4 regions of the Brumicola blandensis genome follow, and region 4 is predicted to be linked to each of the others. Evidence: predicted binding sites of a transcription regulator. Region 4 holds the regulator's gene; each other region holds the start of a gene.

Region 1 (7,894 bases), on a different contig from region 4:
AAGCATGATCGTAGTCTGATGCATTTACGCAAAAATTCAGTGTACTCACACCATGCTGTTTGGCATCTTGAATGATTTGCGAGGGTGAATAGAAGCCCATCGGTAAGCTATTCAGTAAACCGACATAGAATGCTTCGGGATAGTAATGCTTTAACCATGCAGACACATACGCTAAGACTGCAAACGAAGCCGAATGAGATTCAGGAAAACCATACTCACCAAAACCGCAAATTTGTTCAAATAGCCTTAGCGCATAGTCGTGGCTATAACCTCGTTCGGTCATGCCGTCAGTAAGCTTTTGTTTAAATTTATATAAGTCGCCGTTTTTCTTCCAGCTCGCCATTGCTCTGCGCAAACCGTCAGCTTCGCCACCTGAAAAACCCGCAGCAACCATTGCCAATTGTATGACTTGTTCTTGAAAAATAGGCACGCCCATAGTGCGTTTCAGTACCTTTTCGATCTCTGGTGAAGGGTAATCAATTTGCTCTTTTCCATCACGACGAAGTAAATATGGATGCACCATATCACCTTGGATCGGACCCGGACGTACTATCGCAATCTGCACTACTAGGTCGTAATACTCCTTGGGTTTTAGGCGCGGTAACATGCTCATTTGGGCACGGGACTCAATTTGGAAAATACCCACAGTATCGGCTTTTTGGATCTGTGCAAAAACTTGCTGATCATCCGGTAGTGCAGTAATAAAAGGGATGCTATATGTGTGCTGGTAATGCTGTTTAATCAAGTCGAAACTCTTACGAATAGCCGTGAGCATACCTAACGCGAGCACGTCGACTTTCAATAGCTTTAATGTTTCTAAGTCGTCCTTATCCCATTGAATCACCGTCCTTTCTGCCATTGAAGCATTTTCGATGGGTACCATTTCATACAAGGGACCTGCGGAAATAACAAAACCGCCAACGTGCTGAGAAAGGTGGCGAGGAAAGCCAATAAGTTGTTCAACAAGATGAATGAAGTGCTGTCCTTTAGGGGATTCAGGATCAATACCCAACTCAGTCAATTGAGATTGCCAGCTAAGCTCGCGATCTCGACGATTCACATTCTTGATAAAATAGTCTAAGTCGGTATTGTTGATACCAATCACTTTTCCAACTTCTCGTAAGGCGCTTTTAAAACGATAGCAGACCACGGTCGCGGCAATTGCGGTGCGCTCTCGACCATATTTGCGATAAATATACTGGATGATTTCCTCACGCCGTTCGTGCTCAAAGTCAACATCAATGTCGGGCGGCTCATTGCGTTCCTTAGAAATAAAGCGTTCAAATAGCACACTGATTTGGCGTGGATCTACCGCTGTTATTTCTAAGCAGTAACACACAATCGAATTTGCGGCTGAGCCGCGGCCTTGATACAGGATATGCTTGGCTTTGGCGAATTGAACAATGTCGTAAATAGTGAGGAAGAAGTATTCATAAGCCTGTTCATTGATGAGTTTGAGCTCTTTTTCAATCGTGGCGCGGATCTCCTTACTAACTCCAGATGGAAAGCGTTTTGCAATGCCCTGTTCAACTAGTTCGCGTAAGTAAATAGCGGGTGTGGAGCCCGCTGGTAATATTTCAGCAGGATATTGATAGGCTAACTCAGAAAGGTCAAAGTGACACAAATCAGCAATTTTAACACTGGTTTCGAGCCAGGCTGACGGGTATAAATTACTTAGCTTTTGCAGTGGTCTTAGACAAGCTTCCTGATTTGATAACGCTTCACGCCCCAAGTCTTGGATGAGACAAGCTTCTCTGATGGCGTGTTGGCAATGTTGTAAGGCTTGTCTGCTTGGATCATGCATTAAAGCACATGAGCTCGCGACAAGATCTAAGTCAAAACGCTCTGCAATATCCTCACAATAACTAATGTGCTCGTACTCGTTTGCGGTTAACCAACGTTTTATACCTAGCCATGTACGTCCAAGGTAGTGCTTATTGAGCCATCTTGCCCAATCATGATCTTGTTGGCTGTCACCGCTAGGAAGCCAAATACATAGGCAGTGCTTCACCGATTTTAAGTCCCATTCGCTTAGCTCATAGTGGCCTTTCTCTGCACGGCGGCGAGCGTTGGTGATAATACGGCAGCACTCACTGTAGGCGAGTTTATTGGGGCAAAGTAAAACAATAATGTTGCCATTGAAAACGAACTTACTGCCGACAATCAGTTTAATCGGTAGATGATGTTGTTTAATTTCAGCATAAGCGCGCACGATGCCAGCCATTGAGCATTCATCGGTGATAGCAATAGCTTTGTACTGTAAAAAGTAAGCTTGGCGAACCATTTCCTCTGGGTGAGAAGCACCCTCCAAAAATGAAAAGTTGGTTTGGCAGACGAGTTCAGCAAAGGCCGCGTGTAGCTTGTTTTTAGATGAAGTAACCATGAATAAACCACTCGTCTTTGGGTGTTCTAAATATCCATAATTGCTGTCCCTGTTTGCTTTGCGCCAAAAAGTAATCGCGCTGTATTTCTTGTTTATCCCACCATCCTGACACAATGCGTTCTGGGCCATCTATGATTTGTGCCTTGCCTTGTAAAGGGCGAGGTTCTTTGAGTAAAAACCCCGGCCTGTCTAAGTAGATTTTAGTGGCCTTTATCCGCTTTCTATTGTCCTGTTGTTGGTGGTATCGACTATTGCACTCAGGCCGATAATCGTCGCTGTAGTGCAGCAAGCTCACTTGCTCTTCTCCAAGTTTAGCTTGCAAGCGAGAAAGCAAAGTCATTGCCGCAATATGCGTGCTTTTTTGGGTGAAAAAATCGCTATCACACAGGTCGGCTTTTTCAATTTTACGACAGCTTAATGTAATCCCATATACTGCTGAGCTTAAGCTAAGGCTCTCAAATCGCAGGGCAATAATATCTAGCCAGTGAGCGCTTTTGTACAAAGGCTGCGCACTATTAATCACTTGTTCAATAGGCTCATGTTCTCGTTGATGTAAGCAAATCGTCAGACTCAATGCTAATGCGTTACGTACTAACAAATATGATTCAAGTGTTTGCAAACAACGCTCAAGCACAGGAAGAAGTTTATCCACAAGCTCAATGTCGTAAAGAAGCTCTAGGTATTGTTGATAATGCTCGGGTGGTTGGTAAAAACGAAGTTTTGCCGGCGCTTCTCCGCGTAGCTCAGCAATTAGGTGTAGACTCAATTTAGATACCCGAGTAGCAAGCTCTGATGAGGGATGTGATAATAAGTCATCAATTGTTTTTACGCCGACACGTTGTAGCTTTTCAATATCTTTACGATCAATATCACTCATAGAAAGCGTACATTGCTTGAGTTCTTGCGCAATGGAGGTTTTGTTATCACTCATGAATCGGCGACGATGTTTCGCAATGAGTTTTGCTACATTTACAGAATAAGCGCTAGCATAATAAACGTCGAATGAGTGTTGCGCTAAGCTGCGTTTTATCGCTTGCCAGTAGTGCTCTAAACTGCCATATAAACGCAGCATATTTTGTGCACGTAAATACAAACCGTGGGGCTCATCAATAACGATATCAGAGGTTAATAAGTACAATTCATTGGCCAAACTTTCGAGAGTTTGCTTAGCAAGTTCAAGCTTGTATTCACTGACCGCTAACTCAGCACAAAGTAGACTTGCACTCGCTAAACCCATGCCATGCTTAATGCCTAGTTTAGCAGCTGCACGATTGAGCTGAATAACCTGATTGAGTTTGGGATCATATACAATCCGAGCTTGTTGAGAGCGTTGCTGCACCCTTTGTGTATTTGGTTCTTGCAGATGAATACCTTCCGCTTCTTGGACATTTAGCTGTAAATTCGGGAGGTAGATATATATCCACAATGAAGAGGTATCGAACTGCATAGGGTTTGACTGCTTAAACTATTGATTAGCATGCAGTGCAACAACATTGTGTTGTTGAGCTTTCATTGGCTTTCGCATAGGTGAACCGAGCTTTGCTTTGAAAGGCACTTTCACCGTAAATGGTGGCAAGGGCCAGCCCACTTTTTGTTTATTGATTTTTACCTGAACCATTTGCTTATCTCGCTTCATTGAAAGTGACAAGCTAACCGGCAAATTCTCAATTTGATGCTGACCACTGGTAAAAAAGAAGTTCAAGCACTGGCCCTTTAAAGCCGCGAGCTCTAACTTTTTTGCTTGGCTTTGTTGTAAGGTATTTTGCCATACAAATACAGCGCTACAGGCGCCACTTTTGGCACATTGCTCTGCGCTCCAAAGCGCTTCTTGAGAGCTATTCGCCTGAATAATTAATACCCGTTCTAAGTCGATGCCTTCGCTAAGAAGGAACTCGGCATTTAATAAATGAGGTGGAGCAATGAAGGCACATAGGCGCTTGTCTTCGTGCATGTTAAGTAGCGCTGGTACGACTAAACGCATTTCGCCACAGCCTAGAATAGAAGCAATGTGCACTAGTCCTGATTGTGGAAATCCACCATTGAGTGCTTCGTCGAGCTTTTGATAACCTGTAGCAACACGCTCCTGTTGTTGATCTAGTTTGGCCGCTGTCCACACAAGTTGTTTTTTCTGTAAATCATGTAGCAGAGATTTCATCTAGCACCTAATCATAATTAGCTTATATGTATATTTATACAGTATAAATGCTTATGTTTTTTGATCAAGGAATTGTTTTACAATGCCGCTACAGGCGAGAACAAAAAGCACAAGTTAATGATTAGATTATGTTTTTATTTTTGATGTCTGTGCATTTTGAATTTGTATTTTATAGGGCTCTTATGTACTGTAGTTTTACACCTTTGCTCACTATTTTATTGAGTTCAAGGACTTAACTTAGGAGCGGCGTCGCGATGAAAAACAGACTCAAAAAAATGTACTATGTATTAATGCTTAGTTTATGCATGAGTGTAAACAGCTATGCGGAATACGATGAAGAGCTCGCAGCCTCGGTGGGAGCGGATGACTACGGCATGAAATCTTATGTCATGGTGTTGTTAGTGACCGGCGATAAAACAGTTGAAGATAAAGCGGAAAGAGACAAAGCATTTGCTGGCCATTTTGCCAATATGAGTCAGTTAGCAGAAGAAAAGAAGCTGGTTGTCGCTGGCCCTTTTGTTGAGGCGAGGCCAAAACGAGGCTTATTCATCTTTAATACCGATAGTTTAGAAACGGCTGAAACCTGGGTGAAAACCGACCCTGCAGTAAAAGCGGGCATTTTCAATTATGAGCTATACAAAATATACAGCTCAGCGGCTTTGATGTTGGTGAATGAACAACACAAGAAACTGCAAAAAACGGCAATGTAAACAGGCATGCCTATGAAGAGTAGTTTGATGTTTATTACAAACTACTCTTCATTTCATTCGCCCAAGTAGTCGCTTGATAGTACATCTGAAAAAGATCTTCCATGGGTGAATTAATTCTTTCAGCGAAAGCTTCAATTTTAGCCCAATCTGCAGTCTCAAACGCGACGCACAATTGATATTGCTGGGCGAGTTCATCCTCTTGCTCTTTTTTACACAGTACATTTTTGATGACTTCAGTGAAAGGTAGCTTCTCTAAAACTTGTTCAATAGGCATATCGAGTAATGCGTCTGTTCGTGAGAACAAGCCCAATATAAAACTATTTGGCGGATCTTCAGCAATGCCCATTTTAGATGACACTAACTTACAGAATTGTGCTCGGGTTAAGCTTGAAACTAATAAGTCTTCTGGCTTATTACCTTTTAAATTGGCAAGTGTTAGCAAGGCAATAAACTTTTTCAGTTCGACATGACCTAAGTACTTTAGAGCATGAGACAATGACTCAATCTTGTTGCGCTTATTCACACTGGGGTTGTTAATAAAGCGCATTAGCTTAAATGTAAGCCCCACATCTTTTTCAAATACTTCAGTGACCTTCTGTACATCTAAGGTCGTTGCTACGCTAATGCGTAAAAGTTCGACAACAGAGGTCATCGAGATATCGATATTTTTATGCTTTACCACTTCTGGTTTAGATAAAAAATAGCCTTGAAAATAGTGAAAACCCGCTTCTTTAAAGCGTTCGAACTCTTCATGAGTTTCGACTCTTTCAGCTACTAATATTTTACCTTGTTTCTTAAAGGCGTCTATTTGGTCAACGACACTTGGATTTGTTAGGTCAACCGCTTCAACTTCCAGTTTGATATACGATATGAAGGGCATGAGTGGCTGCCAATGAGCACTAAAGTCATAGTCATCTAGCGCAATTTTATAACCCATTTCATGGATTTGTTCGCAAGCCTTCACTAATTCAGGGCTGACATCGACCGTTTCAACAATTTCAATAACGACATTTTTGGGGTCTAGCGTAGACGGAAATCGATAAATAATAGTGTCGGTATGGAAGTTGATAAATGCGGCTTTGTTGAAAGTGATGCTTTCTACGCCGATAGACAAGTGACTGGCGGCTAGCATGTTGCTTGTGGCTTCGTCTGGAGAGATATCAGGGAAACAGTTTTTTACACCATCGCGGAATAATAATTCATAGCCAAACACGTTTTTCTTCGTGTCGTAAATCGCTTGTCGTGCTACATATGCAAACATCAATGGCCTATCAAGGTGTAAAAGAAGAAATCTAGTATACACATATCGGTTGTGTTGTTAATACTATGAGGCTTAATTGTGATTGAGCTGCTTATTTAAGCGGCGTTCAGGCATATAATACGCTTTATCAAAAGCTAGTATCCAAAGCGTTGCCAACCTTCCAAATAGTAGCTGATTAACACCGGGTTATGGATGTTATTTACTTCTACGTCGGCATGCGCTTGGTCCTTTGCAAAAACGCGCATGGCATCGAGCATCTTTATGTTCAAAAACTCGTTTGAGGGTAAAATGGCGTTCTCACGTAAGGTGGATAATTCAGTATCGCTGGCCATGATAAAGCCCCAATCTCCAAATGAGGGGACATCAGCGCGATAAGGTACGACGTGAGTAAAGCCGCTGGCCTCAACGGTGTTATGAATGCTCCAAAATGCTTTGGTCGCGAAATAAGGGCTGGTGGATTGCGTTACGAATATGCCTTTGGGCGCTAAGTTTGTACGCATGGCCTGATAGAACTGCTTGGTATATAGACGTGCAAGTTCAATATTATTAGGGTCGGGTAGGTCGCTAATGATTAAGTCGAACGGTACTTGGTTTTCCATCAAATACGTAAAGGCATCGGCAAACACAATTGATAATTTAGGATCGTCTAAACTACCCTCATTATGTGTGAGTAAATGTGGGTTTGTGCGCGCTAGTTCAACTACGCGCTCGTCCAAATCAACTAATACGATAGCCTCTATCTCAGGGTATCTTAGTAATTGCTTCACCGCTAAGCCGTCACCCGCTCCAAGTAATAGGACTCTTTTCACTGGGCCTTGTTTATAGGCTAAAGGATAAGAAATAAGAGATTCATGATAGCGATACTCATCGCGAGATGAGAACTGGATATTGCCGTTCAGATAGAGACGAATATCATCTTCGTTTTTAGTTAGAATGATCTTTTGATAGCGGCTTTGCTCAGCGTGCACAATTCGGTCATCGAATAAGGCTTGGTCCCATTCATATAGGGCTTGGCTCGTAAAAACAACACCGGCACTTAGCACTACAGCAATCACAATCAGCCAAGTGACGATCTGCCTCTTTGCTGTTCCTAGACTGTTACCAAAATACCGCATGAGGACAGCAATGATGCTCAAGTTAATTAGGCCTAAAACTAAGGAAGATTGATAATTACCTAGTACCGGCAATAAGAAGAAAGGAAAGGCGATAGTGGCAATTAAGGCACCAATATAGTCGAACGTAAGAATATTGGCGATATTGCTTTTTAAGGCCTTAAAAGATTCCATTAAACGAGTGAGAAAGGGGATCTCTAAACCAATCAAAAAGCCTATGGCACAAGTAAGCAACACATAAGTTGGAATAAACAGACTCTCGTGAATATAACT
Region 2 (7,894 bases), on a different contig from region 4:
AGAAGAACAACTAGTGGGTCGCGGAAGCTATTAAATTGCACCGCCAAAACTAAGAATACAAATACCAAAGCAACTAAAAGAACGCCCTCTAAGGTATTTCCTTCAAGGCGAATCTGTCGTGATTCACCCGCATAATCAATGGTGTAGTCCTCAGGCAATAATGCGGCGGCAGCGTCTTCTAACGCACTTAAACCTTGCTCTTTCGTAGTGCCGGGGATCACTTCACCATAGATTCGAAAAGCATTTTTCTGTTGAAATTTGCTAAGCACACGCGGCGCAGTTTCGGTGACTAGTGTTGCAATAGAGCGCACTGGAACAAGGTCGCCTGCAGGTGTACGAATTTGTAAATCTAGAATAGCGTCGGGATTTGCTCTACCGGCATCGTCAATCATAGGAATAACCCGATAAGCTCGACCATCTTGGTTGTAACGGTTAACAAAGTTACCTGATAACAATACTGAAAGTTGTCGACTGACCGTACTGAGATCCATACCCAAATCGGCGACGCGTTTTCGATCAATATTGAAGCGTGCCTGAGGTAAATCGATTTTCAAGTCGGTTTCAGCAAACAAGAATTTGCCGCTTTCATTAGCTGCCTGGACCATTTGGTTGGCGAATACTTTCATGTCGGTATATGAATCAGTACTCAACACAACGAGCTCGACAGAAAAATTCCCTGATGTGGGCAACGCGGAATCGAGCACAGGGAAGGCTTTTAAACCAGACACTGAAGAAAGCGAGCCAAAGGCCTTCCAGAACATTTCCTGCACACTTTGCTCACGTTCACTTGGGTCAATGAAATCAACACCGCTGAAGGCACCCACTGGATTCACAATTTGCCACATGAATTTAGCACCCTCAAGCTCCTTCATCGTATCTACGACTTGGTCCATTTGTGTCATGCTGTACTCAAGCGACGCTTCTGGGGCTGATTCAACAATCACATTAATACTGGATTGATCTTCGGTTGGCGCTAGCTCTTTCAAAGAAAGCAGGTAAAAAGGGATTGAAAGTAGAGATAGGATGACGGCGATGGTTAACACTTGCGCTTTGTAGTTTAGTGTTGCCAAGAGTATTTTTTCGTAGCGGTTTTGGAGTGCTTCAAAAATACCATTTACTTTACGCGTTAGTTTACCTTCCTTGCCTCCTTCTGGCGAGGCATACGCACTCATGATAGGAGAAAGGGTGATAGCGACTAAACCTGATATCAACACGGCAATAGCCAGCGTAAAAGCAAACTCTTTGAATAATGCGCCAGTTAAACCAGAGAGTAATCCAATAGGCGCATAAACGGCGGCTAAGGTAATGGTCATACTGATGATCGGCGCTAAGAGTTGGCGAGAGCTCGCCAAGGCCGCTTCCATTCTGCTCATACCTTCACGCATGTAGCGAGCGACATTTTCCACCACTACAATCGCATCATCGACCACTAATCCAACGGAAAGTACGATCGCTAATACGGTAAGTAGATTAAGTGTGAAGCCCATTAGTGTCATCATCGCGATAGCACCGAGAATAGAAATCGGGATCGTAACGAGCGGTACAAGCGCCGTGCGGAATGAGCCCATCATAGCGACAACGACCAATCCGACCAATAGAACGGTCTCAATCAACGTAATGAATATTTCTCGCAAGGCGCTGCGCATATACAGAGTGCCGTCGTAGCCATCAGTAATGCTTAAACCTTGTGGAAGTGTTGGATTGATCTTGTCGAGCATTTCATACAAACGGTCGCCAATTTCAATCTCATTTGCACCTGGCAAAGGCCATACTGAAATATACAGCACGGTGTCTTTATCTAAACGTGAGCTAACTTGGCCTTCTTCTTCACCCAGTCGCACGTCAGCGATGTCTCTGATACGAATTTGCGCGCCATCTACTTGGCGAATGACAAGGTTTTCAAATTCTTCAACACTACTTAGAGAGGTGTCAGTGAGCAAGCCAACACGTTGTGAACTGTTTTCTGTGCGTCCGACTGTGGCAATGAGGTTGTTCGCTCGCAAAGCTGCGGAAACGTCATCCGCTGCCACGTCTAAGGCTGCCATTTTCTCTGCATTAAGCCATACTCGCATCGCTGGAGAACGGCCACCTTCTAAGCCAACGCGCTGTACTCCTGGAATAGTCGATAAGCTGGGCACTACGCGTCGCGACAGGTAATCAGTCACTTCGATACGTGACATACCGGCCTCAATCTCATCGTAGTTAACCGTGAGATAAAATACTGCAAATGGTCTATCAGCTCGCACAACCTGCACCGCTGGGTCTTCTGCTCCCTCAGGGAGTTCAAATCGAATTTGATCGAGTCGAGATGAGAGCTCTGCAAGCGCTCGGGTACTATCGACACCAAGTCGCAGCCAGACCGTTACCGTGCTCACTCCTGGTGTGGTGCGAGAATCGACATAATCGACGCCTGGTACCGAAGCCGCAGCTCGTTCTATCGGTTCGGTAATAAAACCTTGTACGACCTCTGCAGACGCGCCCACATATGGCGTCGTGATCTGTAACGAGGCACTCTCAATTTTAGGGAATTGCAAAATGGGTAAGTCGATTGCTGCTCTTATACCTACAAGCACAAGCGCCAAAGAAAGAACGATAGATAATACTGGACGTTTACAAAACACATCCATGATAGTTGGCTTGCCCAAGTCGGGCTTTTGGTCATTCATTCGACTTACTCTCTTCCGTCATCAACGTAAACGAGTATGTCATTTCGCAGTTTAAAGCTACCTTGTGTCGCTATTGTATCTCCTAGTTCTAAGCCAGGACTTTCGCTCAATTTAAGCACGCTTGTTTCGCCCTCAGTTGTGATCACTTTGACCACTTGGCGACTGGCACGGTAATCATCGTTCTCATCTTTATTGAGTTTAAACACATAGGTGCCGAAAGCATCATAACGAATGGCTTTAGTAGGTAAGCGAGCAACAGTTTCGGTGTTGCCGACCGGCAAAGAAACAGTCACTATTGCGCCAGGCTTTAGTGCAAAATCGCTGGTAGTTAGCTCTGCTCTTGCTCGCATATTCCGAGAGCGGGTTGAGATTTCTTGATCAACAGCAATGAGTTTAGCTGCAGTGGGTGGCAGATTGAGAATGCTGGAGCTCACTCTTAAAACCGAGCCTACTTCTACATTTGAATAAGCTTGTGGAATATTAAAGTCGACCCAAACAGTCTTGGTATCACTGATGAGTTTAGTGACCAAGGTATTACCAGACAAAAATGCACCAACTTCTAGCTGATGTAAGCCAGCTTGGCCGTCAAAAGGGGCAACAATGGTTTTCTTGGCAATAATGGCTTCAAGCGAACGCTTCCTAGCATTAGCGACAGCCAACTGCGCCTTGGCACGATCGTATTGGTCCCGACTAGATGCTCGTTGCTCCAATAGCTTTTCAAATCGGTTGACGTCAAGCTCTGCAATTTTTATTTCTGCATCGATGGCATCTAGCTGCGCCAGTTCATCATCAACCTGCATTTTTAACAAAACCTGCCCAGCCTTTACTTTACCACCTGATGCAAAACCGATGTAGGTCACAATGCCTTCCAATTCGTTTCGAATTTCGAGACTGCGGGTCGGCAGGACACTACCCGCTATGTTTAAGGTCGGTTGCCAGTTAGACTCACTGAGCGTTTGGACTTTGACAGTCTCACTTGGTTCGGGAAAGGAGTTTCCGAAAGCGATAGCAGCCATGACTTGGTTGAACTTGACGAAACCTAATAGGCCAATAACACTAAAAACAAAAACGAAGGTGAGTAACCAAGCACGCCAGCGCATGTAGAGCTCCTAAAGAAAGACTTAAATTTTAAGTAGATAGAAAAGTGAGATTGGTCAATGATAGTCTACAACTCACTTATCACAAGTCTTTTACCTTTAAGTTTCCGCTTTAGTTCAGTGCAGCTATGCTTTATTAATTTGCCGGTGCTTGGCAGTGCCAGCAGAGTTCAAATGAAGCGTCGTTTTTCTCTTGGCAATTCGCACATACCCACTCTTCAGTTTCTGGTGGGTTTTCAATCTCTTCAAGTATGCGCTTAGCTTTTTTTTCATCCGCATCATTGTTTACCCATACCTCCAAGAACATGAACTGAGGGTGCATTCCAGTAGAGCCATGTTCATTCTTGAGCGATACTTCAACACCCTCGTTCTCCAGGATATTCTTTGCATGGTTTACTAGTATGTTGTTTTCGTTGGTATAAACTAGCTTCATACTGTTTCGACCTCCGCCTAGGTATTGATAAGATTAGGTACGCTCAAAGTTTAGAAAGGGATTTTCACGAGTTTAGCATAAGCAAGCATGAGTATTTTTGTGCCCACCGAGTCAAAGTTCACATGAACTCGGGCATGTTCGCCAGAACCTTCATAGTTCAGTACAGTGCCTTCACCGAACTTTTTGTGCTCTACGCGTTCGCCTAACTTAAATCCACTTTCTTCAAAAGTAGCGTGGGAAGTTGCTGAACTGAAGCGATTATGGATTGGTTGTTTAATTTGCGTACGTAGACGTACTTCTTCAATGTAGTCACCTGGAATTTCTCGAATAAAACGAGAGGCTGTATGATATTTATCTTGACCATACAAACGGCGCGTTTCGGCGTAGGTGATAACGAGTCGTTGCATTGCCCTGGTCATTCCAACGTAGCAAAGACGTCGTTCTTCTTCTAGTTTTCCTGGCTCATCATTGCTCATTTGGCTAGGGAACATGCCTTCTTCGACACCCGCCAAAACAACAAAAGGAAATTCTAGTCCCTTAGCAGTGTGAATGGTCATCATCTGCACAGCATCTTGGTTGGCATCAGCCTGAGCGTCACCCGCTTCAAGAGAGGCGTGAGCTAAAAATGCGGATAATGGGCTCATTTCTTCAGCGTCTTCTGGCGCCTCAAATTGCTTACAAGCGGTAACAAGTTCTTCTAAGTTTTCTACACGAGCTTTGGCTTTTTCACCTTTTTCCGCTTGATACATGGCGAACAAACCGGAGTGCTTCATGGCATGATCTGCTTTTTTCTCGAGTGGAAGGTCCTTCACATCTTGTGTCATTTGTAGGATCATCTCTACAAATCCTTTTAATGAATTAGCAGCGCGGCCTGAAAGCATATTCTGTGCAAGCATCTTGCTACTTGCTTGCCACATTGAAATGTCATTTTCACGGGCAAATACACGTATGTTTGACAATGTTTTGTCGCCTAAACCACGAGTGGGTGTATTGACCACACGTTCAAAGGCGGCGTCATCAATTGGCTGATTTATTAGTCGTAGATAAGCCAAAGCATCTTTAATCTCCTGGCGTTCGAAAAAGCGTAAACCGCCATAAATACGATAGGCTAAGCCTTCGTGAAGTAGCGCTTCTTCCAACACTCGAGATTGCGCATTATTTCGATACAGGATTGCACAGTCGGCCAAAGCAGAACCTTGCTCATGTTGGCTTTTGATTTGGGAAACAATAAACCGAGCCTCATCGAGATCGTTGAACCCTGCATACAAACTGATTTTTTCGCCTTCGCCACCCTCAGTCCAAAGCTCTTTGCCGAGACGTCCAGGGTTATGACCAATAACGGCATTGGCTGCATTCAATATATTAGATGTTGAGCGATAATTTTGCTCTAGCTTTACTGTGTTTGCGCGAGGAAAGTCTCTTAAAAAGTGAGAAATATTCTGAACGTTGGCACCACGCCAACCATAGATTGATTGGTCGTCATCACCCACTATCATCATATTGTTATTGTCGGTATTGCTGGTCAACAGTTTCAACCAAGCATATTGAATGTTGTTTGTATCTTGAAATTCGTCCACCAAGACAGCGCGAAAGCGTTTTTGGTAGTGCTGCAAGACTTGCGGATTATTTGCCCATAGCTCATGAGCGCGCAATAACAATTCAGCAAAGTCAATTAAGCCTGAACGTTGGCATGTTTGTTCATAGGCAATATAAATTTCTTTCATTTTTTGCTGAGTATGGTCGCCATGCGTTTCTATGTTTTTAGCACGTAAACCTTCGTCTTTATTGCCGTTAATGTACCACTGTATCTGTTTTGGCGGCCAATGCTTTTCATCTAAATTCATTGATTTTAACAGACGCTTAATTAGCCGATATTGATCGTCTGAATCTAGTATTTGAAAATTTTCAGGTAGGCCTGCTTCTTCATGATGAGAGCGCAAGAGTCGATGTGCCAAACCATGAAACGTACCAATCCACATTGTGTTAAGCGCTTGTCCCATTAGCCGTTCGACTCGCCCTCGCATTTCTCTTGCTGCTTTGTTAGTAAACGTCACAGCCAAAATGCTATAAGGCGCAACAGACTCTACTTCCATCAACCATGCGATACGGTGAACAAGTACTCGAGTTTTACCACTACCAGCACCCGCTAGCACCAGAGTATCAGTTGCTGGTGCTGCCACCGCTTCACGTTGTTTATCGTTTAGGTCTTCAAGGAGTCGCGTTACGTCCATTATTCACTTCATATTTTTTGTGGATGGGCGCAGTATAGCAATAAACCTGTGTGTTTATACAGCACTTCATTCATGCGAACTGTAAACCTACTGAGTCTGCTTACAGCGCTACTTTCACGGTGAATCTAATTTATTCCGCAAAAACTTAGGCTAATCAATTGTTTTCTAATTAAAAAGCTTGTAGTTTTAGCTTCCTGAGTCGAACTTTATTCGAGTGTGATTCGGAAAGGGTTTTGCCGCGTGCTTCAGGCTTTTCGTCTTTCATGTTTCGCTTATTCAGTTATACTGAGGGCTGTGTGGTAGTACCTGTGAATATCGGTTTTTCGTAGCATTACTTCTGCAAAGTGTCGTTTTAATTAGCCAAAGTAGATTGAGATATTTTACTGGTCTGCCCAAGGGATTTTAGTTGTTTAATCGCATTCTCACTTTCTTCTGTTTGCTCTACCTTGTGGCGTTAGCTGGTCGCGCCGCTGCAGCGGTAGAGTATGAATACGAATTACTGAATGAAAATGATGGCATTTCTTCTTCAATTATTTTCTCTATGGTACAAGACGAAGACGGCTTCCTTTGGTTAGGAACCGGATACAATGGCGTTCTTCGATATGATGGAAAGAATGTAGCTACTTACCTCCACGACTCAGACGACGATTCATCCTTACCACATAATAATGCCGGAAACCTCTACTTAGATGAACAAGGGCGCTTGTGGATCGGTAGTTGGGGGGGGGGACTCATTTTATTTGATAAGGATGCTGAAACCTTTTCGAAATTCACTTTTTCACCGGAAGATGAGCGAGCTATTGGCAGCAATTTTGTACAATCTCTCCACCAAGACAGTAACAATCAATTGTGGGCTGGCACATACACCGCGGGTTTACATCAATTTCACGAAGGTACACAAGATTTCACACGCTTTCCTCAATTGGATGGTGAAACTAACGGCACTTCTGACCCACGTATATGGGATATTGAACAAACTGAAGAAAACATTCTTTGGATAGCCACAGATTTTGGCCTAAACAAACTCGACACTCAAACTAAACTATTTACGCACTACTATCCAGAAAGTGACTCTATGCTTTCAGAATTGAACAAAATCAGAAGGCTGGTGAAGGGGAAAAACCAAGTACTCTTCATAGGCACACAAAATGGTATTGTACGCTTCGATCTCAGAACTGAAACTTTTACTCCAATTCCTACTGAAAACAGTAAAGGCTTGGGTGCAATTTACTCTATGATTAAAACTAGTTTCAATGAATATTGGGTGACGACTGACAATGGGGTCTATAGTTTTACAGAACATGCAAAGACGCTCAAGAAAGTACCATTGGATTTTGACGACCGCTGTGGTCAAACATTGTTTGAGGATCGCCAAGGTACAATTTGGTTAAGTTGCGAAGGCGTTGGCTTATATAAAATAACGCGGGAAAGCATTTTTAGTGCAATAGAGGAACCTTCTCTTAACTC
Region 3 (7,894 bases), on a different contig from region 4:
TGGGCATGTCGTCAGAGTTACGCTCACTGGTTTATAAAGAGGCGTCGGTTCCAGAAATGAAGGAGCAAGCTGACAAAGACGGTATGAGAACCTTGACCCAAGATGCTATCTTGAAAGTCATCAAAGGCGATACCGATATTGCTCAAGTACAAATCCTCAGTGGCGGTGGGCACTAGTCCACCGGCTGTAAATTGTTAAGCGCAATTGCTCACTAGTTGAGAAGGTGAAATGCTATATTCAGCCTTAAAACAAGTGCTAAAGTATGAGGGTGAATTAAAGCCAACATCAAAAGCCACTTCGTTAATTTGATAACCTTTATTTAGCAAGACTTTGGCCGTTTCTAGTCGATACTTTTTTAAATATTCATTGAAGTTATGAGAATAGACGTCTTTTAATCGGCGGTTCAAGGTGCGCTCCGTGACACTCATATGGGTTGCGGCTATCTCTCGAGTAAAACATTCATTTGAATAATTTTCACTGATCATGGCATTAAAGCGTTCAATAAAGCTTTGCTCCTTTTCATCACTGGCGTCATATGGCGCCGGTGTAGATAATTGCTGGCGGTGATACTCAGTGAGCTTTTCGCCAACCCGATCTTCTAACATTTGTTTCTGCTGCACCAAGCTAGCCAAGATGAGTTGCAATTCTTGCTGCACAATTGGCTTGCTGATGACCTGAGAAGCACCCACCTCTAAGGCTGATAACTTGAAGCTTTGAGAAGAAAGGCTACAAGCCACCAGTATTGGCAAATCGTGGGTTTGCGGGTTATTGCGAATCAAACGAATCAGTTCAATAGCACCGAGGGTGGGCGTTGATTGCTCAATGTAAATCACATCCGGCTTGGTATTATGAATCATCTGTAAACTGTCCAAGGCACGCGTACACGCCAAGCAAATGAAATGCTCTTGAAGACTTTGATGTAGTAAGCGCTGGGATTGTTGGTCTTCATCTACTATCAATATAGTCGGCTTTGCCACCGCGGCACTCGTAATAGAGAGCTGAGATGCATCGTTATTAAGACCTTCCGTTCTCGCTGTTATGGCATCTTTAAAGGAAACTACGTCACACGCGTTGATTGGCAGGGTAATGAAAACCGTGGTCATGTAGTTAATTGCACTGACGAGTTTAATACTGCCATTATTAGATTCTATCATTCGCTGTGCACTGGCTAAGTTCACATCATTCTCTGCATCGTAAGCTCTTTTACTGTAGTGCAGATTTGGACTCGCCTTCGCTGAAAAACCAATCTTTTTGACCTCAAGGTCAGTTAAACCAGCACCAAAACCGGTCAATCGGATATGATAGTGAGTGCCGTCACACTGAGTAGTAAGAGTCAGTTCCGTATTGGCATCAGAGGTTTTTGCAACTGCATGAAGTAAACCCCGAAGCACTTTATCTAGCACGCCAACCGAAAGATCCAAGTACGCTTGCTTACCATTGTTCAACAATAAAGTTTGATTGTAAGACCAACAAATTGATTTTAAAAAATCTGTGTTCGCCTGCAACACAGATGAGGTGCTTACAATAGTTCGATTAATGGGACGGCTAAGTTCGCGGAGTGAAAAGTGCTGCAGACGTTCTGAAAGTTGTACAATATTGTTCCAGTTTTTGCGACTACTCTGCCTACGATCTTGGTCAACAAAAGGCTGCGTAAGGTATGCACTTTGCTTACCTAATTCTTGCGACAAGCTTACCCTCATTTGCTTGCCAATAGCGTTAATGCTTAATTGTTGCTGCGTGACTAATTCCAATGCAGATTTCTTCTGCTCGATAACATTTGTATATTGATTCTTGGCCCTATACAAAGCAAGCCGATAGCGCTGGGCACGAAACAAAGTGATGACAAGCAATACAAGGAGAAAAGTGTCGAATAAAACACTGCTCAATGGGTGTTGAAAAATATCTATAAACTGCAAAAACACGGTACTTCCTGTGTGTGTAACTTAATCCTTTAGGCTATGGTGCTCACTTTTCCTTACATAAACAACTGGCCTTAAGGCGTGTATATATACAGCGAGAGCGCAAAGAGTAAACAGTTTTGACATTAAACGAAAGTATGAATTTTGCTTGATACCAGGCAAGTGATAGTTATGCTTGTTGAAACAATAAGTTATTCTTAGATATAAAACGCAAGCAATCTTCAAACTTATTTGATTCTGCACAATTTGTATACAGCCAAGCCTGCATGTTCGCATTATGTGCTGCAAAGATGTCATATTTATAGTCACCAATATACGCCAACTCTTCACATGGCAACTGCCATTGCTCAGCAATCTGGAGTAATGCGCTAGGATCTGGTTTAGGAGGGGCATCTTCTCTAGTAACGACGAGTTCGATGTCTATCTTATTTTTATCTATTTTGGTGTTCGTTGCGGCTTTGCAATTGCGCGTTACAATCGCAAGTGGAAGTTGCTTTGCTCGCGCCTGTTGAACGAAATTCTCAGCGCCAGGCATCCATGTGGAACTGAGCGCGTCATCCAATTCGTGTTCCAAAATAATTTGATGCGCTTTTGCTTTTGTTTCCATACACCCGATAGTCTCAACAAATGTTAAAATATCTGCATCATGTGGGCAGGCAATGTCCTTCTTTATTGCAGCAAAATTCAACTGGGTTTGTACTAAAGTGTCATCTAGGTCGAATATGATCCCGCTGACGTTATCGAAAGAAAAAATAAGATGTCCTTGAGTTTTTGCAATAAGTGTATCAACCAAGATAACGTGAGTAGTCTTATTTTGGTTCAATTTTCTAACAATGGAACTAAGTTGGGTGTGCGCTTAGTTGAAAAATGTTGTTTCGTATTGCAATGTTTTATACACAGTTTTGTAGAGCATACCAAAGTTATTAACAAACTGTTTATTTATACAGTGCATTAATGTATTCTGTATTAAAAGCAGTGTCGATTTTTAGAAGATTGTGTTTGTAGTAACTCTCATGGTCACTAAAATATTAAATAAATAATGGAGGCCAATATGGCAGTTATCACTCAGTATGTAGTTCAGCATAAAGGAGTTGAGAAATTGGTGACAACGGACAAAAAAGAAGCCGACAAGTATGACAAAATGTTAGAGGTTGCCGACAACCTTAGCGCTTACTTAGCAGCTAAAGGTGTTGAACTAACGGAAAGCGTTTCTGAAGAGCTTGGTATTTTATTATCTAAGAACAAAGACTCAGTGATGAAGATCATGAAAGGTGCTGAAGCGGATAGTATATTAGAAGTAGAGTCAGCTGATGTAGTTGAATTAAGCGCCGCCAAGAAATAGTAAGCGATTACTGACACCATTAGAGGTATCTTGCGTCAGTGAAAATTCACCGCATTAAAGGCTTTATCCAAAATATCTATTTGGTCGAATATCCCGATAAGTGCATGCTTCTCGACGGCTGTTCTCGAGCAGATTTTACCACGGTGAAAGCGTTTTTTGCCAACACCCTAAAACGACCGCTAAGTGATCTCCGCATTGTAGTAGTGACTCACATGCATCCCGATCATGCTGGTTGTGCACACCACTTCAGAACTGCAACAGGTTGTAAGATCGTTAGCGCGAACAAAACTACGCAATGGTATCGTGGTTTACAAGGTCGACTCTCTCACCTGATGGATATCGGTTTAGCTTACTGGGTGGCAAACAAAATGAAGCGACCTAAGCGAAACATTTGGTATTCTCCCTATTTACAGCCAGATTATCACCTGAACGACGGAGATAAGATTCCAGAGTTCGACGAGTGGAGCGTTTTTGAGACGCCGGGTCATACCGACAGAGATTTGTCCGTAATGCACATGCCAAGTAAGCGAATTTATGTAGCCGATTTAATCGTTAGAGTAAAAAAAGAGTTGTCGCCTCCCTTTCCGGTCCACATTCCTCACCTTTACAAAGCATCATTGCAAAAACTTGAAAGAATGCAGCCTAATTCGGTTTTGATGGCGCATGCAGAAGAAATTTCATTGGATGCTGAAGACTATGAGTCTTTATTGACTAAAGCGCCAGAGACACCAGAAACCAACCAAATGGCAATTAAACAGATGTTGAAAGGATATGTGTCGAAGAACAAACTAAACCTTAGGAACAAGTCCTAAGGTTAATATGAGTTAAAAGGCAGCTTAAGCTGTTCCACCGACTGTCAGTTCGTCTACTTTCAGTGTAGGCTGGCCAACACCAACCGGAACAGATTGACCATCCTTACCACAAACGCCAATGCCCATATCCAAGGACAAGTCGTTTCCAATCATGGATACTTTTTGCATCACTTCAGGGCCATTGCCAATTAATGTAGCCCCCTTAATTGGCGTTGTTACTTTACCATTTTCAATTAAGTAAGCTTCTGATGTAGAAAATACAAATTTGCCTGAGGTAATATCAACTTGCCCACCACCAAAATTAGGTGCATAAATACCCTTTTCGACAGACTGAATAATTTCTTCAGGCGCAAATTCGCCACCTAGCATGTAGGTATTTGTCATCCTTGGCATAGGTAAATGAGCATAACTCTCTCTACGACCGTTTCCTGTAGGCGCCACGCCCATTAGAGAAGCGTTGTGTTTATCTTGCATATACCCTTTTAAAATGCCGTCTTCAATAAGCACATTCTGTTGAGTCTTTACACCTTCATCGTCAACCGATAATGATCCACGACGATCCGCTAAGGTACCATCGTCAATGACAGTCACGCCTTTTGCGGCAACTTGCTGACCTATTCTTCCACTAAATGTAGATGCACCTTTGCGATTGAAATCCCCTTCGAGCCCATGACCAACCGCTTCGTGTAATAGCACGCCTGGCCAACCGCTACCCAACACAACAGGCATCAGCCCAGCTGGTGCTGGCACTGCAGCTAAGTTGACTTCAGCCATATGGATAGCATCATCTGCCAACTGTTCAAATAGAGGTTTATTATCTGCCAAGCTAGTGTGGAAGTAGTCGTAAGTTCGTCGACCTCCAGCCCCAGCACTTCCGCGTTCGCGCTTACCGTCTTTTTCTAAAAGCACTGAACAGTTCAATCGAATCAATGGGCGAATATCTTGAGAAAAGGTCCCATCACTCGCTGCAATCAAGACTTCTTCATATACACCACTGAGGCTAACGACGACTTGGCTTGCATGTGGAGCTTGCTTTCGAATATAAGTATCCACGGCTTTCAATAGACTTATCTTTTCGTTATCTGGCATTGCCAATAAAGGGTTTTGAGCGGTATAAAGCGGTGTATTGCTTAACCCTTCAAATTGAGGAATTTTCAGTATGCCACCGCTTGGCGCGATGCCTCGAGACGCTTTACATGCGTCATTTAACGCAGCAAACGAAATTTCATCGGAGTAGGCGAAACCGGTTTTCTCACCGGAAATAGCTCTAACACCAACGCCACGCTCAATGTTATAGCTGCCATCTTTAATGATGCCGTCTTCTAAAACCCAACTTTCATGCTGGGAGGATTGGAAATACAAATCAGCAAAATTAGTTTGATGGGACAAGATACCATCGAGTAGACCAGTTAACTGCGCTCTATCGATACCCGACGCGCCTAATAAATTTTCTTCAACTGAATGACTCAAAATGCTGTCCTATGTGTTTTGTGTGTTTGAATGGGCATTGACTGCCGAATACTAGATAGTAAGTCATGCTGGTATCGAGCACCAACCTTTCCTTGATTTTCAGGTAAATTGGCCAGTAGCTCTCCCCAAGGAGAATAGATACAGCTGTTACCATAGGTCTCTCTGCCATTACTGTGCACGCCAGTCTGATTAGCCGCTATCACATAACATTGATTTTCAATACTGCGAGCAGCGAGTAATGCATGCCAATGAGCCTCTCCTGTTTTCAAGGTAAAAGCGCTTGGAACCACTAAAACGTCGATTTGCCCCATTCGCTGAACAAGCTCCGGAAAACGTAAGTCATAACATACAATTTGCCCAACCCTGCCCCATGGACTTTCAAAAAAGACAACATGCTGGCCTGGCAGTGTGCTCGCCGACTCACGATATTCGTTGGTGTTATCATTTACGCTAACATCAAACATATGGATTTTGTCATAGCGCCTGACGCGATGTCCTTGATTATCATACACAAGGCTAGCGGCGTAAAAGCGATCTTCCCCGTAACCTACTTCACCTTGCTGCGCTTTGACAGGAATGGTGCCGGCTACAATCCATTTGTTATATTGTTTTGCCAGTGCCGCAATACGCGTTTGGATATGTCCATTATCGATCTCTTCGGCTATCGACATCAGCACCTTATCACCGGCGCCAAAGCAGGCAAAGCACTCAGGCAGAACGACCAGTGCGGAGTCATGGTCTAGATTTACTAACTCAGTTTCTATAGCATCCAAATTAGCATTAATATTGGGACCAGACGTGATCTGAATCGCAATAAGGTCATCCATCATTCACCTCCATCATCAAGGTATCTTCCGGGCTCGGTGGAATGAATTCATCAATTTCTTCAGGCAGGGCATCTCGGCGTGCCGGTAATTCAACCTCGGTACTTTCCCGCCCCGTCTCTATCATAATGGGGTCAGCGATGGTGCCGGTCACGCTGTAATTCACATTTGAAATAACCTTAGCTGATGTCAGCATTTGGTCCAAGGCAAGTGCAGCGAGCGCTGTTGGCGGGTTTACCATAAAGTATACCAATACCGGTAAATTCCCCGTGACGTTAGGTGTAAAACTGACGTTGTAGTTTAGCTCTTTGGATACTAAATCTGTGTAGCCATAAATTTCCATCTCGCCCGCACCACCATCGATTCTTGTATCGCGAGTATCTGCCTTACCCTCAGTTATTTGCACTGTCCCTTGCATTTCATCATAGAAGAAACCTTTGGCAAAGACGTCACGAAAATCGAGGCTGAGCTTCCTGACTAGTGAGTCTAAGCTTAACAAAGTAAAGATACGGGAGCCTTTATCACTCAGTTCGGTGATATAACCATCGCTTAACTGCCAATCGATTTCGCCATCAAGATATTCGAAAGAAAAATCAAAAGGTGACGACTTCCAAGTGGCTGTGAAATTCATCCTGGCTTCACTGTCCTTGATACCTGAATCAAATTGGAAGTCTTTCAAGAATGCGCCAAAATCACTGCTATTCATATCGCCATTAATGAATGTATAGTGGTCACCGTTGCGCTTGTACCATTGTCCACTAGCGCGAATCTTGCCATTGGGGCCTTCTAGGCTGAAGCTCTCAAAACGCAAACCATCGTCATTCGGAAAACTTTCAAAACTAATAGCTCCTAAGTCATTACCAAACACTTCACAATCTGCGCATTTCAAACGGATCCGAGGTAAAGACTGAGGTTCAATTTCAGGGCCTAAATCTTGTTCTTGAGCGAGCCAGTCGTTGAATCGTACAAAATCAGCATTGATTTCAATACCCTCTTCGACCCAGCGCTGATGAAAGGTGATTTGTGCCTTGGCTTGGTCGGATACCAAATCAATAATCCAATCTTTATTGATTGTTTTCACAGTTGCATCCACATCCGATAGACTTTGGCCTGCAACTACCAAGTTATCTGTTTCGATAAAAATACGCTGCGGAGCTTCAAATAAAGCCTTCTTTGCGTCTTCAGATTCATCACCGCTGGGCACTCCAGCTAGCAGTGCCGCGATGCTCTGATACCAAGTAGAGAGTTGTATTTCTGGCAGGTTCGCACTGATGCTAAAACCAACACCTCGCCCAACAAAATCGCTTGCACCTATGGCCAAATGCGCACGGCTAAACTGCATTTCTTTATGCGGTAAAATACCATCAAACGTGACTTCATCGCCTAAAGTCACTTTAATATTTGATGCTTGTTTGTTGCCGCTGATATCAGCCGATAAGCGCTTGGATTCACTCGACTGTTTATCAAAAGGGGCTGGTAACACAGAGTCTATGCTATCTAGCTGAGAAAATACCGTTGCTGTATATT
Region 4 (7,894 bases):
AAACTTAAAGACATTTTGAGTGCTAAGGAAACCGTCAGCATTAATGCTGGGTTTTGTTCTGGGGTGAAAGTTGCGTCACCGATGTAATGGTGCATCATCAGGTTCACTAGGCTCATTCCCACTAAGTTCCCAATAGTGCGAGATAGGTTCATAGAGGCGGATGCAACACCCACTTCTTGCTCGTTGACTGCACCCATAATTGCACTGTTATTTGGGGTGGAGAATAAGCCAAAACCTAAGCCTACCAACGCTAAACCTGCGCCAATAAATGCAGGCTGGCTATTCACGTCAATTTGATTAAGCATAATGAAGCCACACGCCACTATAAAACAACCAGAAGTAGCGACGATACGGGGCTGGAATCGGTCTGAAAGCTTGCCTGCAAAAGGCGCAACGATTGCCATGCAAAGCGCTTGCAATAGAAGTATCTGGCCAGCTTCGGCAGGGCTTAAACCGTTCACATATTGTAGATATAAGCTTAGCAAGAAGATGATGGCGAAGTTGCTAGCATACATGAGTAGTGAGGTTGAGAGTGAAAGGCTAAATACACGGCTCTCTTTGAACATTTGTACGCGAATAAGCGGCTGCTTTACATAGCGCTGGTGTTGAATAAAGCCTAATAAACTTAAAACAGCAACACCCAGCAGTCCAATGCCTAAGACACTCGGAAGCTTGCTGAACCCGTAAACCAGAGAGCAAGAAAATAGAATGAATATGGCCGAACCGATCCAATCAAAGCGAGAGTGGTGGTCATTCTTCCAATCACCAGGCAAATAAACTTTGATATACACTAGAAGAGCAACAACCAAAGGAATTTGGAAATAAAATACCGAACGCCAGCCTAGCAGTTCGGTCAACCAACCACCCAATGCGGGTGCCAAAGTAAGGCCGATATATACACATGAAGCAACAATGCCCAGTGCCGTTCCCCGTTTGTTTGAGGGCGCAACGGCTGTGATAATTGCGACTCCGGTTCCAAATATCATTGCGCCAGAAGCGCCCTGTATGAAACGCCAAAACAAAATCCAATCGATATTCGTAGCAATTGCGCACATTCCCGCCGCTATGGCGTTAAGTGCAAGTCCCCATACATATATTCGTTTACGGCCGTAATTGTCGGCAATTTTGCCGAAGGGAAGCATTAAAGCTACATTGCTTAAAATATATAGAGTAGGCAGCCATGCTACCTTTATCGCATTTGCTTGAAGGTCTTCGGCAAGTGCTGGTATGGCGACGTTTACCGCAGCCATACCCATAGGTGCTATCAAATAACCTGCGCAAACAGCGATAAGTGCGATAGTGTCGAGTGGTAGTTTACGCAAAGACTTTCCTAAGCTGTTTCAGTGTTTTGTTCCTGTTTGCGGATGAGAGGGTTAGCGTACATCAATAATAGTTTACGTTGCTCGGCGTCGCTCAATCTTGCAAGTCTCTCTAATAAATATGCATGCGCCATTTCAGCGTTTTGACTGGAAGCCCTCATATCTTGGCGACCGAGTAATCGCGCTGCTTCTATCGATGTTGGATAAATACGTAGGCCATGTAGTACTTCCTTATCGATATAGCTAGCGACTTGTTTCGCATTCTCAAAGTCGCCGCCAACGAGCTTACCAAAGTGGACATGTACTTTACCTTTTTGACCAGTAATACCACTTACAATACTTTGCATGTCCTCATTATCTGGCTTGTCATATTTCCCTTCTTGCTCTGCTTGATACAGCTCTTTCGCTTTGTGAATATCGCAAGGATCAAATTCATAGGAGAGTGACACAGGCACAATTCTCAAGTCTCTAATATAATCACCAAATGACATATCCTTTGGCTTATTTAAACTCAGCATTGAGACGATAGCGGGATTAGTTAGGTCGATACCGTCTTTAGCTCTTCCCTCACGCTGAGCAATCCAGATATGTTGGCGGTCATTTTTAAGGGTGTGTTCAATATACTCACTGAGCAGTTTTGCGGCTGCGAGTTTCTCACGCCTGCCCTCCACTGACCGCTCAACAACAAAGCATTTATTCAGTCTGATGAGGTCAGCAACCCAGTCTTTGTGTAGTAAATTATCGCCAACAGCAATGCGCACGGTATCTTGACCATTAATATGTAAAACCCAATTAACGAAAGCAGGATCTAAAGCGATGTCTCGGTGGTTACTGACAAATAGACAGGGTTTGCTTAAATCGAGCGTATCTAAGCCCGAGACCGTGAGCTCTGCGCACGTCTTTTTTATCATACGACGCATGTATGGTTCGACTAGAATTTGAAATTCTGAGAGCGAATTTATATCTGCGAATTTACGCTTGATAAACATTTTCGTTATCAGGCTTAGCAATGGGTAGCTTGCCCTTGGCCATTTCGCAAACTTGAATTTAACCAAGGTCATGATGAAGTCTTTCTTATTCGCTAGCCTTTGCAACACAGTGCTTAATTCGGCATTACTAAATGGCTTTATTTTGTCAAATTTGTGGGTCATTCCTAGCCTTATTGTCTTTCCGTCATTCCAGCCTACTACCGTCATTCCAGCCTACTGCCGTCGTCCCCGCTTACTACCGTCGTCCCCGCTTACTACCGTCGTCCCCGCGAAGGCGGGGACCTAGATCCCTGCCCACTATGGTCATTCCCACTTACTACTGTCATTCCCACTTACTACCGTCATTCCCGCGAAGGCGGGGACCTAGATTCCTGCCTTCGCAGGAATGACATACCTTCGCAGGAATGACAAAGCTTCGCAGGAATGACAAGCCTCCGCAGGAATGACAAACCTCCGCAGAAATGACGTGCCTCAGATCTTTTCCAAATGCTGCACTATTTCCGGCCAAACCAACTCGTTAATCACTTCTTTCATGGCTAAACTGTCTTCTGAGAATTCAAGCGTGCCATCATCAAGTGTGGTGAGCAGCTTATTTTCTCGTAGGGCATTCACGAAACTTCCCAATACGTTCTTGTCGTAGAACTCAGGTGAACTCATGCCATAAAGGGTTGAAAGACGTTCGGCAATAACACAGCTCTGTTTCTCAAGTTGAGTACGGCCGAGTGACTTCTCTTTCTCAAGCACACTGAGTACAACTGCGTAGCGTTGCCAAGTTTCTTGCATTGCTCGGCTGAGTAACCACGCAGAATGGAAACTATCGTCGCTGGAAGCTGGTGGCGCTAAGTAGCGGCCACTTTGTACTAACAAGCCTTGGGCTTTCATCTGTGATATCAATGTGTCGGCATACTCACTCGCTTGCTCTAATGACAAATGCATGAAGAACTCGCGTTTCAGCAAGGGATACATGCGTTCAACGATTGATATGATTGCGGCTTTTTCTTTTTTCTTAGCACTGAAAATAACCGCCATAATTAAACTAGGCAAAGCAAAAACATGCATGATGTTATTACGGTAATAGGTGAGTAATACTGCATTGTCAGGCTTTGTCGCAACGAGTTTGCCGTACTCATCTTCCGACTGTTCAAAACGCTTTAGGGCCAGTGTTGTTTGAACCAACTCGATAGCGTCTTCGTCTGGCATGGTGAAGTCGCCGCTAAACGGTGCGTTTTTAAGAAGTTCGAGGTAGTCACTGATAGCGCGAGTTAATTCTGACTCGCTCATGATCTGGGTTTTTGACGATAGCAAACATAGCGCTACTAAAGCTGTACCATTCAATGCCGCGGCACGATTGATTCGCGTCATAATAGTATCTGCAAGCTTGTTCACGGCAGGCGTTAACCACGTTGGTTTTTTATCTGGATCATCCACATTAACATCGCGCCACTCTTTCACGTTCTCATCTAAGAATTGATTAATAAGTAGTGGCTCGCCGAAGTTTACGAAGCCCTGACCATAATTTTTCAACTTACGAATGGCAGAGAAAACTTGTGTTGGCGATTCTTTTTTCTTCGACTTGCCTTTCAATTCTTTTTGGTAACTTTTTACTTCCATAACGTGCTCATAGCCCAGATAAACAGGGACAATTGAGACTGGACGATTGATACCTTTTAAGGCGGCTTGTAAGGTCATTGCAAGCATGCCGGTCTTTGGTGGTAGCAAGCGACCTGTTCTCGAGCGCCCGCCCTCCGGGTAGTACTTAACTGAATAGCCTTTGTTAAATAGCAATTCTAGGTATTCTCTAAACACAGCGGTATAGAGTTTGTTACCGGCAAAACTGCGACGTAGAAAAAACGCACCACAACGTCTAAATATCTTACCCACTGGCCAAAAGTTTAGATTAATACCTGCAGCGATATGCGGAGTCACTAGGCCCTCATGATAAATAACATAGGTTAATAATAGGTAATCCATATGTGAGCGATGACACGGTACATAAATGATCTCGTGGCCGTTTTGAGCCAGTTCTCGCACGCGATGAGCGTGTCCGACATGTATGCCGTTATATATTTTATTCCAGATACGCCCAAGCACTCTATCGCCTATACGAATGAGACCTTCGCGATAGTCGGCCGCAACTTCATCAATATAAGCTAAGGCTTTTTTCTTTGCTTCATCAGGGCTGATGTTTTTTTGTCTGACTTCTTCTTGCATGGCCAATTGAATAGAGTCGGCACCGAGAAGTGAATTGTATAGAGTCGAGCGTTCTAAAAGCGTTGGGCCTGACATTGCTTGACGTTTTCGCTGAAAGTGAGTCCTCGCTACTCGTACTAGCTTCTGAGATATCTTTTGGTTAGAGCCATGTAATTGGGCCATCTGTTTAGTGGACACAGCTTTACTGTAACTAACGATGTTGTCACGACCTAAGAATAGTAAAATGAATAGCTTTCGTAACCAGCTTGGCGATGCTCTATCAGCAAGTAATTGCGCGAATCCGGAGGACTCTTTGCCTGCTGAGCGACCCCAAGATATTGATACAGGCACAACCTGCAAGTCTAGTTCGGGATTTTCTCTATGTAATAGAAACATTTTTGTAAATACGTCTTCAATAGATGTTTTCTTTACTTTTCGGGAAAATAGGCTTTGAGGACGATTGATATAATAGCAGCGCTTATGCTCCTCACCTAAGAACCCTATGGGCGATATGGGATTGGGTAAACCTAAGCCTGCAGCTGACAATTGCAAGGCAACTAAATCGGTAATCGATTCAGTTTGAATTAAGTATAAAAGGGGCTTCTTTTTATCAATACCGAGCTCTGACTCGATGTTAGTAGGCACACTCTTCACTGAAATTAGCCAGCGAATTGGCAGTGTAAAAAGCTTTCGCAAAAAAGCGCGTACGCCACTCATGTATTCTTCCTAATATAAAAATTAACCTGACAATAATAACATGACAGCGATAATTTATATTAATTCCTTGAAAAACAAACGTAACAAAAGACAAATTGATGATTGCCATTTATTCGATCCTGTATATACTTACACCTAACTGTATAGAAAAACAGGCTGTTTATGCGTCCACTAACTCCAAGACAACAAGAAGTGCTCGACCTAATCAAAAGCACCATGATCGACACGGGTATGCCCCCAACTCGCGCAGAAATTGCACGAAATTTAGGCTTTAAATCTGCTAACGCAGCGGAAGAGCATCTAAAAGCACTGGCGAAAAAAGGCGTGATTGAAATTATGCCGGGTACTTCGCGCGGTATTAAACTGAATTGTGCACTTGAAGATGAAGTGGAAGAAGGTTTACCGTTAATTGGTCGTGTTGCAGCGGGTGAACCCATCCTAGCAACAGAACATGTAGAGTGTCATTACAAAGTCGACCCAGATTTGTTCAAGCCAAGCGCCGACTTTTTGCTTAGAGTCGATGGCATGAGTATGAAAGACATCGGTATTCTCGACGGCGATATATTAGCGGTTCACAGAACAACTGATATTCATAACGGTCAGGTTGTCGTCGCTCGTGTTGATGAGGATGTTACGGTAAAACGGTTTGAAAAACGCGGAAGCCAAGTACTACTACATGCAGAAAACGACGCTTTCTCACCGATTAAAGTCGATTTAGCTTCACAACCATTCAATATAGAAGGTATTGCAGTTGGTGTTATTCGTAACTCTGATTGGATGTAAACATGAGTTAACTCTTCTTTCTACTCGACATATACCCAACTAACCCAAGCACCGCTTTCAGCCGGTTCTTGGGTTTTTTTAAATAAATCAATCGCTTCTTCCCTCTTCATTAATTCCGTCTCTGCTTGAGTTACTTATCAATTCTTTATTGTTTATTTATTGCGCATTAAGCAAATAGGGAATAACCATATTCATTCAAATTGCAAAAAAACACTAGACTAAGTAGGGACTTTGTTTAATCATTAGGCATTGATTTACATATCATTAAAAATAATAACAAAACCTTTACATTGGAGTGTAAAAATTGAGCGCTCTAATGTTGTTATGCAAAGGAGTATCAGAGTGAAGCGAATTTCAACGTTGCTAGTAGGCGCTATGCTGGCGCTTAGCAATCCGGCAATCGCGACGACTGCTGCGGAACGATCAGATATTAACTTACGCGAAGGCGTTACCGATATCAGTGCACAAGTATATGATTTACATATGCTAATGTTCTGGATTTGTGTAGTCATTGGTGCCTTGGTATTCGGCGTTATGTTCTATTCCATGATAGTTCATCGCAAGTCAGTGGGCGCTAAGCCAGCGAACTTTCACGAGAATGTAAAGGTTGAGGTGCTTTGGACAGTAATCCCTTTCATTATCCTTATTGCTATGGCTTGGCCCGCGGCGAAAACCTTAATGGCGATGGAGGATACCAGCGAAGCAGATATTACTATACTAGTCACTGGCTCCCAGTGGAAGTGGCATTACAAGTACCAAGAAAACCCAGATGTTGAATTCTTTTCTTTGCTGGCCACTCAGCGAGAGCAAATTCAAAATAAGTTTCCTAAAGGTGAAAATTATCTTCTTGAAGTTGACCGACCTTTAGTCATCCCTACGGGCAAAAAAGTGAGATTCCTAATTACTTCAGATGATGTAATTCATTCATGGTTTGTGCCTGATTTTGCAATTAAGAAAGATGCTAACCCTGGTTTTATCAATGAAGCATGGGCGAATGTTAACGAACCTGGTATTTACCGTGGTGCATGTGCAGAGCTATGCGGAAAAGACCATGGCTTTATGCCGGTGGTAGTCATTGCAAAAGAGCCGGCAGAATACGACGCGTGGATAAAAGAGCAAGAGTTAGCTGCCATACGTGCAAAAGAAGAAGAACAACGTTTACTTGCGATGAATATGAGTATGGAAGAGCTAATGACCCAAGGTGAGAAGGTTTACAACATTGCCTGTGTCGCTTGCCACCAACCAAACGGTGAAGGTCTTCCACCCACATTCCCTGCTTTGAAAGGCAGCGCGATTGCATTAGAGAAGCAAAACATTCCAGCGCACATTGATTACATCATCAACGGCAAAAACAACATGCCTGCGTTTGGTAAGCAGTTGAGTATGTCTGAGATTGCGGCGGTAGTGACTTACGAGCGTAATGCTTGGGGCAACAACACTGGCGACATGGTGCAAGCTAAAGACGTCAACGCTGTGATAAACGGTCAATAGGAGGTCATCACGATGAGTACAGATACAGTTAAAGATAGCCAAGACACTCACGCTGCTAGTGATGGCGCACACGACGACCATCATCATGAGCATCATATTCCAACAGGGATAACCCGTTGGTTGTTTACGACTAACCACAAAGACATAGGTACATTGTATTTGTGGTTCGCATTCATTATGTTCCTCGTGGGTGGTGCAATGGCGATGGTTATTCGCGCAGAGCTCTTCCAACCAGGACAGCAAATTGTTTCACCTGATTTCTTCAACCAAATGACAACAGTGCATGGGTTAATTATGGTCTTTGGTGCAGTTATGCCTGCCTTTACCGGCCTTGCAAACTGGTTGGTACCAATGATGATAGGTGCGCCGGATATGGCTTTACCTCGCATGAATAACTGGAGCTTC

What was found. The regulator LexA, encoded in region 4, represses DNA repair genes until DNA is damaged. The targets are predictions, from matches to a motif close to TACTGTATNNNNATACAGTA.
Region 1: the regulator LexA is predicted to act here: its motif matches at 4,563-4,582, upstream of imuA (translesion DNA synthesis-associated protein ImuA).
Region 2: the regulator LexA is predicted to act here: its motif matches at 6,472-6,491, upstream of uvrD (DNA helicase II).
Region 3: the regulator LexA is predicted to act here: its motif matches at 2,849-2,868, upstream of RM544_RS06890 (YebG family protein).

What each region holds. Positions count from the first base shown of each region.
Region 1 is NZ_JAVRIE010000002.1:8,823-16,716, forward strand. Features, by position in the region: gene RM544_RS05280 (error-prone DNA polymerase) at 1-2,383, opposite strand, end outside; gene RM544_RS05285 (Y-family DNA polymerase) at 2,367-3,830, opposite strand; gene imuA (translesion DNA synthesis-associated protein ImuA) at 3,849-4,538, opposite strand; gene RM544_RS05295 (YciI family protein) at 4,793-5,248, shown strand; gene RM544_RS05300 (EAL and HDOD domain-containing protein) at 5,283-6,509, opposite strand; gene RM544_RS05305 (polyamine aminopropyltransferase) at 6,644-7,894, opposite strand, start outside.
Region 2 is NZ_JAVRIE010000002.1:282,306-290,199, forward strand. Features, by position in the region: gene RM544_RS06500 (efflux RND transporter permease subunit) at 1-2,666, opposite strand, end outside; gene RM544_RS06505 (efflux RND transporter periplasmic adaptor subunit) at 2,672-3,766, opposite strand; gene RM544_RS06510 (putative signal transducing protein) at 3,900-4,196, opposite strand; gene uvrD (DNA helicase II) at 4,247-6,427, opposite strand; gene RM544_RS06520 (hybrid sensor histidine kinase/response regulator) at 6,834-7,894, shown strand, end outside.
Region 3 is NZ_JAVRIE010000002.1:370,768-378,661, reverse strand. Features, by position in the region: gene RM544_RS06905 (GspE/PulE family protein) at 1-176, shown strand, start outside; gene RM544_RS06900 (helix-turn-helix domain-containing protein) at 195-1,922, opposite strand; gene RM544_RS06895 (HAD family hydrolase) at 2,089-2,742, opposite strand; gene RM544_RS06890 (YebG family protein) at 2,971-3,261, shown strand; gene RM544_RS06885 (MBL fold metallo-hydrolase) at 3,300-4,073, shown strand; gene tldD (metalloprotease TldD) at 4,098-5,543, opposite strand; gene RM544_RS06875 (carbon-nitrogen hydrolase family protein) at 5,540-6,370, opposite strand; gene RM544_RS06870 (YhdP family protein) at 6,363-7,894, opposite strand, start outside.
Region 4 is NZ_JAVRIE010000006.1:151,805-159,698, reverse strand. Features, by position in the region: gene RM544_RS14365 (MFS transporter) at 1-1,322, opposite strand, end outside; gene RM544_RS14360 (1-acyl-sn-glycerol-3-phosphate acyltransferase) at 1,331-2,470, opposite strand; gene plsB (glycerol-3-phosphate 1-O-acyltransferase PlsB) at 2,780-5,215, opposite strand; gene lexA (transcriptional repressor LexA) at 5,378-5,998, shown strand; gene coxB (cytochrome c oxidase subunit II) at 6,374-7,489, shown strand; gene ctaD (cytochrome c oxidase subunit I) at 7,502-7,894, shown strand, end outside.